DNA from 2 places in the Nocardia sp. NPDC058244 genome. Region 2 is predicted to be linked to the other one. Evidence: riboswitches for the same ligand, from Rfam matches in the RefSeq annotation. Region 2 holds a riboswitch; the other holds the start of a gene.

Region 1 (4,402 bases), on a different contig from region 2:
CAGCACCGCCACCCTGGACCGCTACGCGGCGGCGGGCGCGCGCACCCACCTGGTCGAACACGCAGGGCACTCCCCGCAGGTCGAGCAGCCGGACGAATTCGTCGCGGTACTGCGGGAATTCGTCGCCGAGACCTGATCAGAACCCGTCGACCGCCGTCACCACGAAGGTCCCCGGCGTCCCTGTGTCGCCCAGCGGTCCGCCCTTGTCGAACTGTGACGACACGACCAGCGCCCGATCGCCGACGTGCGCCATGGTGGTGGGGACAGCCAGTGCGGGATCGTGGAATTCGGCGACTCGCGTCGCGGTGGCACCGTGGTCGGCGACGGTCCACCGGCTGAGGGTGTTCTCGGTGTTGTGGACCACCCACAGGGTGCCGTCGCGCAGTTCCATGCCGTCGCCGTGGCGCACATCGCCACCGGTCAGCGCGACCTTGCGGATCGGCTCGGCGCCGCTCGGATCGATCCGGTACAGCTCGCCCGCCGACATCGCGACGACCAGCAGGTACCCGTCCGCCGGATCGGCGACGATCCCGTTCAGCTCGAAGACCTGTGGATCGCGCGGACCGAGTACCGGGCTCAGGTCGTAACCGATCTCCAAGTCCCCGCTGCCCTTTGACACCCGGTCCGGGCCCACCCGGTAGACGACATTGCGCACGCTGTCGGTCAGGTAGGCGCTGCCGTCGGCGCCGAAGTCGAGATCGTTGACGAATCGTGGCGCGCTGTCCGGCACCGCGAACGAGGCCAGCAGTGCACGCGACCCGGTGTCGTACACGGCGACACCGGCGCTCGAATCGATCACCCACAGCCTGCCGTCCCGGTCGACCCGCAGGCCGTTGGTGGTCTTGCGGCCGTCGGCGCCCGGGGGCAGGAACACCTCCGCTCGCGTCGCGCCCGGGGCGGCGCGATAGACGGCCCCGTCGGCGAACGAGCCCACATAGCTGTCGCCGGAGCGCGCGTCCACCGCGATGCCCTCGGGATAGACGGCGCTGCCGGGCAGCTCGTAAGCGGTGCTCAGCCGGGGTGTGGCGGCGGTGCCGCACGCGGTGACGGACAGGCAGGCGACGGCCAGGGCGAGGGTGGCGCTGGTCCTGATCATGATGAAGCCTCTCAGTGATGTAATGCCAGACATCAAGTGATAGGCAGGAATGTAAGTTAGAGTTCTAATGATCGTCAAGGGCATTACGAGATGATGGGCGGATAGCATGCACCCATGACGTCCATGCCCGCCGCCGAGAGGCTCGGCACGTATATCAAGCGCGCCGAGCAGTCCCTGATCGCGGCGAAGACCGCCGCGCTGAAGCCGGCCGGGCTGACCGTTCCGCAGTACAGCGCCCTGCTGCACCTGGCCGAGAACCCCGGCATCTCCGCCGCGGCGCTGGCCCGGCTGGCCGGGGTGACGCCGCCGACCATGAACACCGTGCTGACCAACCTCCAGGACCGCGGCCTGGTCGAGCGGACACCGCACGAATGGCACAGGAACGTGCTGGAGACCCGGCTGACCGAAGCGGGCCGGGAGGTGACCGCGGCCGCCGACGTCCGCGCCGTCGCGGTGGAACGCGACCTCGCCGCGCGGTTCACCGCCGCGGAACTGGCCGCGGTCACGGCCCTGCTCACCCGCACGGCGGAGGCGCTCGACGAGATCCGCGCCGACCTCTGACCCCGTGAACGACGAAGAGCCCGCCGGATCATCCGGCGGGCTCTCGGGTGTCGTGCGGGTCAGCGCTCCGCGGCGGCCTTGACCTTGCTCAGCGTCTCCCGCATCCCGGCGACCAGGTCGGCCTCGAACTTCTGCTCGCCGCCCATCGCCACCTTGATGGTCCCGCGCAGCCAGCCGGGCAGGCCCTTGGCGTCGACGGTGCGGGTCTCCACCACCCGGGTGCCGGTGGCGGTGGGCACGAGGTCGTAGCGCCACACCGTGCGGTTCTCGTTCATCCGGAACGCGAAGGACTTGTTCGGCTCGAAGGTCACGATGCGCGAGGTGGTCGGGTAGATCTTCCAGCCGACCTTGTTGACGTTGACGGTGAACGCGCCGTCACGGACCCCGCCGAGGGCGATCATCTTGAGCGTCGTCGGGCTGAGTTCGGAGACGCGGCGCAGGTCGGCCAGGATCGACCACACTTTCTCCGGCGCTGCGGCGATGTCGATGCTGGCTTCGAGATTGTTCGGCAACGGTGCCTCCGGGATGGGTGTGACGGTCTGTCACGCACAGCATAGGCATCGTCGACCTGGGGATCCTCCGCCCCCGGTCGGATTTTTCGCAGCCTGGTCGCAACGCTGGTCAAAAGGTTTGGGGCCGAATAATTTTCGTTCCACGGTCACGAGTTCCAGCTTCGAGCCCCGGCTTGCTGGGCGGCAACCCTCCATCGGCGGCGGGGTGCTCCGGGTGACGACCGGATGGCGGGGGAGTTCCTCCCTGTCGTAAGCGTCCTTCTGGAGGGTCCATCCATGTCTGTAGTCCAACTCGACTCCACCACCCGTGCCGAGGAAACGGTCGCGACCACGTTCGTCGTGGTGGCCGACCGGTTCCTCGGCATCTCCGCGGATGAGCGGGTGCACACCGTGTCGGGCCTGGTCGCCCAGCTGCGCGGCGGTCGACTGACCGATCGGGAGTTGACGGTGCACCTGGGGCAGGGCATCACCCGGCACGATCTCGACTATCTCGAGCACGTCGCGAAGACCTCGGGCGCCGGGCTGCGGGTGATCGGCGAGATCGCCGAACCCGCCCGCAGGCATCACGTGCACAAGTACCAGCACTCCAATGTGCTGCTGGCGGGGCTGACCAGGGAGCAGGAGCACGTCTTCCACGCCGATCTGCGCCTGGACAGCGATAACGAACTGCTGCTCGACCATCAGACCGGCGAGCACGTGCAGGGCATCGTGGTGATCGAGGCGGTGCGCCAGCTGTTCCTGGCCGCCTTCGAACTCGAATACGGCGTGCGCAACCCGCGCGAGCACTTCTACATCGTGTGGAACAACGTGGACCTGCGGTTCACCTCGTTCCTGTTCCCGCTGCCCGCGACCCTGCACGCCCGGTTGACCCCGGTCTCGCTGGACGATCCCGGCAAGTTGCGGTTCGTCATCGAGACCGAGGTCCGCCAGTTCGGCAAGACCGTGGCCGACGCGCGCATCGAGTTCACCGCGCTGCCCAACGAGCGCATCGCGCGGATCGAGCGCGCCAAGGCCGCCGAGGCGGTCACCGCGCACCTCGCGGAGTCGGCATGAGCGCGGGCGCGGCGTTCTTCGACGTCGACGAAACGCTGATCACCGTCAAGAGCATGTTCGCGTTCCTGCGGCACTGGCTCGCCGAGCACGGTGACGACGGCAGCGAGTACACGCGCGTCACCGACGAGATCAAGGAGCGCGCGGACGCCGGTACGCCACGCGAGGAGATCAACCGGCACTATTACCGGCTCTTCCGCGGCGTGGCCTACACCGCGCTGGCGGAATCGGGGCAGCGCTGGTTCGACGCGTACGCGGCCGCGGGCGGCGCCTTCTATCTCGACACCCTGGAAGCGCTGCGCGCGCACCGGGAATCGGGCGTGCGCACCGTGCTGGTGTCCGGCTCGTTCGCGCCCGCGATCGCCCCGGTGGCCGCGGCGGTGGGCGCCGATCACCTCATCGCGACCGAACCGGTGCTCGACGAGCGCGGTGCGCTGACCGGCGAGGTGTTGCGCCCCATGATCGGCGAAGCCAAAGGCGAAGCGGTGGTGGCGTTCCTGCGCGAGCACGGCATCAGCACCGACGACACCTGGGGCTACGGCGATCACGGCACCGACCTGCCGTTCCTCTGGATCGTCGCGCACCCCTTCCGGCGCGGCGACGACCCGCACCTGCTGGCCGCCGCGACCGCGGCCTGGGGCTCGCTCGGTGACCGGGTCGGGGACGTCGACGGCACCGCACTGTCCGACGATCGAAAGGTGGTGTCCGCGTGGTGAAACGGATCTACGACCTGACCCCGACGACGCAGGGTCCGCTGTACCCGCCCAGCGAGATCGTGGACGCCGACGGCGACTTCCTCGTCGTCGGTTTCCTGAACGAGGCTGGGCCCGACGGCAGCGTCACGCGGCGCTGGGGCCGGGCCGTCGTCGCGGCCGACACACCGCTGCCCGCGTTCGGCGAGAACCTGCCGTACCGGGTGATTCGCGAACTCCCCGAGCAACTTTCGGACACCGACGCGAATCTGGTGCTGCACACCTTGCCGCTGCCGCTGCCCGCGCACAACTACCCGATGGTGTTCGCGCCCGATCAGCTCCCGAACGCCGGGTCGGTGGTGCGCCCGAGCTACCCCTTCCACGAGGTCCCGATCCCGGACCTGCGTGCCGAGGACGGACGCAAACTGACCGAGCCGGTGACCCTCGGGCGCTGGCTGGAAGCCCGTGGCACGGTGGAGGTCTCGGTCGCC
Region 2 (4,402 bases):
CAGCGCGCCGACGACCATCAGCGGACGCGGGCCGAGCTTGGGCATCAGCGCGCTGGTGACGCCGGCCGAGACCGCGATGCCCACCGGGAACGGCAGGAACGCGACGCCCGCTTTCAGGGGCGAGTAGCCGAGCGTGTTCTGGTAGTAGAAGCTCAGGAACAGGAACATCGCGAACATGGCGATCGGGATGAGCAGCGCGGCCAGCAGCGCGCCACCCCGGTTGACCTCCCCCGGAATCCGCAGCGGCAGGAGCGGATTCGACGACCGCGCCTCGATGACGACGAAGGCGATCAGCAGCGCGAAGCCCACCCCGAGCAGGCCGAGCGTGCTGCCGGCGAGCCAGCCGTCCTCGGCGGCCCGGCTGAATCCGTAGACGATCGACACCAGCCCGAGCGTCACCGTGACGGCGCCGGGCAGGTCGTAACCGCCGAGGCGCGGCGCGGGCACATCGCGCACGATGACCGCCAGCGCGCCGAGCAGCGCGACGATCGCGACCGGGGTGTTCATCAGCAGCGTCCAGCGCCACGACACGTACTCGGTGAGCGCTCCGCCCACGATCAGCCCGAACGCGACCCCGCCTGCCGAGATGCCGGCGAACACCGCGAACGCGCGGGCCCGCTCCTTCACGTCGGTGAACGTCACCGACAGCAGCGACAGCGCCGAGGGCGCGAGCAGCGCGGCGAACGCGCCCTGCAGACCGCGGCCGAGGAACAGCTGCAACCCGTCCTGGGCGAGTCCGGCCAGGGCCGACGCGGCGGCGAACCCGACCAGGCCGATCAGGAAGATCCGCCTGCGCCCGAGATAGTCGGCCATCCGGCCGCCGAGCAGCAGCAGGCCGCCGAAGATCAGCGTGTAGGCGGTGAGCGCCCACTGTTTGTCGCCCTCGCTGATGCCGAGGTCTTTCTGGGCGAACGGGAGCGCGATCGTCACGACGGTGGCGTCGAGGATCACCATCAGTTGCGCGGAGGCGAGCACGGCCAGCGCCCACCAGCGTCTCGAATTCGATTGCGGATCAGTCTGTTTCGCTGCTGTCTCGATGCCGGTCACCACGGACTCCTAGTCACTCGAAGGCTCGCGCTCAATCCTGGCACCGTGGGACAATTGGCGTCAAGAGCAAAATGTCTGACTGCGCCATTTGTCGTGAAAAGACAGACGAATCGGGCGGGACGGTAGGCTGGAGAGATGCTGGACTCGACCACTCCGATCACCGGCGACCGGATGACCGAACCGGCAGGCCCGCTCGCGGCCCGCCACGCCCCGACCGGCCTGCGCGAGCGCAAGAAGCGCCAGACCAGGGCCGCCATCGTCGAGATCGGGCTGAGCCTGTGCGACGCGCAGGGATTCGACGCCACGACGGTCGAGCAGATCGCCGCGGGTGCCGACGTCTCCCCGCGCACGGTCAACCGGTACTTCCCGATGAAGGAAGACATCGTGCTCGCCCCGATCGACGATTTCGGGCTCACCGTGGCCGAGGCGCTGGGCGAGCAGCCGCGCACCGGCGACGAACTCGGCGCGCTGTGCGGCGCCTACCTGCAGGTCGTCGATTCCGAGGCCGACGCCGACGGCGTGCGGTTCCTGCGCCAGTTCCTGCAGATGCAGCGGATCATGCGGTCCAGCCAGGCCGTGAACGCGCGCGCGCTCGAGTACGCCGAGAAGAAGAACGTCGCGGTCTGCGCCCAGCTGGCCGAGCGGATGTCCACCACGCCCGACGACTTCTCGGTCCGGCTGGTGGCGGGCACCTGGCAGATGCTGTGCCACCTCTCGATCGCCGCGGTCGAGGACGGGCTGCTGAGCGCGACGCCGGAGGCCGCCGCGCAGGTCACCAAGGCCGCCATCCTGCGCGCCTACCACGAGCTCCGCCGCATCTGCGGCGCCCGGCCCGAGGCCGACACGCCAGGGCTCGGCACACCGGCGGCGGAGTGATCCAGGCGACGAAACCGGGGGAAGTTTCCGCGCGGACGCAACGGCCGGTTAACATGACGGCAAGGTCATGAGTACCAGCGCCAAGCCCCGGCTCGCTGGTCGGCAACCCTCCAGCTGCGGTGGGGTGCTCCGGGTGATGACCGGGCTCCCGAAGGCCGGGAGCAAGCGCGCATCGCAGGAGGCCCCCATGTGTTGTTGTCCGTCGATCCAACCCATCTGACGCGATACCCCGGCGAACAACCCTGGAGCTTTTCATGACCGACTCTGCCCTGCCCGAGAACTGGTCCTTCGAGACCAAGCAGATCCACGCGGGCCAGGCCCCCGACGCGGCCACCAACGCGCGGGCGCTGCCGATCTACCAGACCACCTCCTACACCTTCCGCGACACCGATCACGCCGCCGCGCTGTTCGGGCTCGCCGAGCCGGGCAACATCTACACCCGGATCATGAACCCCACCCAGGACGCGGTCGAGCAGCGCGTCGCCGCGCTCGAGGGTGGCGTCGCGGCGCTGCTGCTGGCCTCGGGCCAGGCCGCCGAGACCTTCGCGATCCTGAACCTCGCCAACGCGGGCGACCACATCGTGTCCAGCCCGCACCTCTACGGCGGCACGTACAACCTGTTCCACTACTCGCTGCCCAAGCTCGGCATCGAGGTCTCCTTCGTCGAGGATCCCGACGACCTGGCGCAGTGGCAGGCCGCCATCCGGCCCAACACCAAGGCGTTCTACGGCGAGACCATCGCCAACCCCAGCAGCGCCGTGTTCGACATCCCCGGCATCGCCGAGATCGCGCACAAGGCGGGCATCCCGCTGATCGTCGACAACACCGTCGCGACCCCGTACCTGATCCAGCCGCTGGCCCACGGCGCCGACATCGTCGTGCACTCGGCGACCAAGTACCTGGGCGGCCACGGCGCCGCGGTGGCCGGCGTGATCGTCGACGGCGGCACCTTCGATTGGACCGTGCGTGACGCCGACGGCAACGCCCGCTTCCCCGGTTTCACCGAGCCCGACCCCAGCTACCACGGCGCGGTATTCGCCGACCTGGGCGCGCCCGCGTTCGCGCTCAAGGCCCGCGTGCAGTTGCTGCGCGACCTGGGCGCTGCGGTGTCGCCGTTCAACGCGTTCCTCATCGCCCAGGGCATCGAGACGCTGAGCCTGCGGGTCGAGCGGCACGTGGCCAACGCCGAGGCCGTGGCGAAGTTCGTCGCCGAGCAGCCGGGCGTCGAGGCCGTCCACTACGCGGGTCTGGAGACCTCGCCGTGGCACGCGCGGGCCAAGCAGCTGGCGCCCAAGGGCGCGGGCGCGATCGTCGCGTTCGAGCTGCGCGGCGGTGTCGACGCGGGCAAGAAGTTCGTGGACGCGCTCAGCCTCCACAGCCATGTCGCTAACATCGGTGATGTGCGTTCTCTCGTGATTCACCCGGCGTCCACCACGCACTCGCAGCTGACGCCCGAGGAGCAGCTGGCTTCCGGCGTCACTCCGGGGCTGGTCCGGCTCGCCGTGGGCATCGAGGGAATCGACGACATCCTGGCGGATCTGCGCGCCGGTTTCGCGGCGGCGAACACGTGACTGTGAGCACCGAATCGCCGATCGCCCGTCCCGCAACCGGGGTGGCCCTGCTGCCACCGCCGGACGGGCGACTCGGCGTGGTCGCCATCGGGGAGGTGGCGCTGGAGAACGGCGCCGTCGTCCCCGATGTGCGGCTGGCGGTGCAGCGCTGGGGTGAGCTCTCGCCCACGCTCGACAACGTGGTGCTCGTCGAGCACGCCCTCACCGGCGACTCGCACGTCATCGCCAGCGCCGACAACGCCCAGCCCGGCTGGTGGGAGGGCATGGTCGGCCCCGGCGCGCCGATCGACACCGACGAGTGGTGTGTGATCGCGACGAACGTGCTCGGCGGCTGCAAGGGCAGCACCGGACCGTCCTCGCTCGCGCCCGACGGCGCGCCGTGGGGTTCCCGCTTTCCCGACCTGACCATTCGTGACCAGGTCACCGCCGAGGCGCGGCTGCTCGATCTGTTCGGGATCGAGCGGCTGGCCGCCGTCGTCGGCGGGTCGATGGGCGGCATGCGGGTGCTGGAGTGGATTGTCGGACAGCCGGGACGGGCCGCGGCCGCGCTGGTGCTGGCCGTCGGCGCCCGCGCCACCGCCGACCAGATCGGTACCCAGACCACCCAGATGGCCGTCATCAAGGCCGACCCCGACTGGCAGGACGGCGATTACCACGGCACCGGCCGCGCGCCGATGACCGGCATGGGCCTGGCCCGGCGCATCGCGCACCTGACCTACCGCACCGAGGGCGAGCTCGACCACCGCTTCACCAATCGCCCCCAGGGCGACGAGGATCCGTGGACGGGCGGGCGCTACGCGGTGCAGAGCTACCTCGAGCACCAGGCCGAGAAGCTGTGTCAGCGCTTCGATCCGGCCACCTATGTGCTGCTCAGCGAGGCCATGAACCGCCACGACATCGGCCGCGGC

The links. Region 2 has a riboswitch for S-adenosylmethionine ahead of ACFVW6_RS23600 (bifunctional o-acetylhomoserine/o-acetylserine sulfhydrylase). Riboswitches for the same ligand answer to the same signal wherever they lie in the genome.
Region 1: another riboswitch for S-adenosylmethionine. It lies ahead of ACFVW6_RS02710 (AfsA-related hotdog domain-containing protein); the one in region 2 lies ahead of ACFVW6_RS23600 (bifunctional o-acetylhomoserine/o-acetylserine sulfhydrylase).

The regions. Positions count from the first base shown of each region.
Region 1 is NZ_JBHVWX010000001.1:566,827-571,228, forward strand. It holds gene ACFVW6_RS02690 (alpha/beta fold hydrolase) at 1-136, shown strand, start outside; gene ACFVW6_RS02695 (SMP-30/gluconolactonase/LRE family protein) at 137-1,096, opposite strand; gene ACFVW6_RS02700 (MarR family winged helix-turn-helix transcriptional regulator) at 1,211-1,657, shown strand; gene ACFVW6_RS02705 (SRPBCC family protein) at 1,717-2,169, opposite strand; SAM riboswitch class IV at 2,314-2,431, shown strand; gene ACFVW6_RS02710 (AfsA-related hotdog domain-containing protein) at 2,446-3,222, shown strand; gene ACFVW6_RS02715 (HAD family hydrolase) at 3,219-3,935, shown strand; gene ACFVW6_RS02720 (hypothetical protein) at 3,929-4,402, shown strand, end outside.
Region 2 is NZ_JBHVWX010000007.1:303,100-307,501, reverse strand. It holds gene ACFVW6_RS23610 (MFS transporter) at 1-1,047, opposite strand, end outside; gene ACFVW6_RS23605 (TetR family transcriptional regulator) at 1,183-1,923, shown strand; SAM riboswitch class IV at 1,987-2,097, shown strand; gene ACFVW6_RS23600 (bifunctional o-acetylhomoserine/o-acetylserine sulfhydrylase) at 2,178-3,494, shown strand; gene ACFVW6_RS23595 (homoserine O-acetyltransferase) at 3,491-4,402, shown strand, end outside.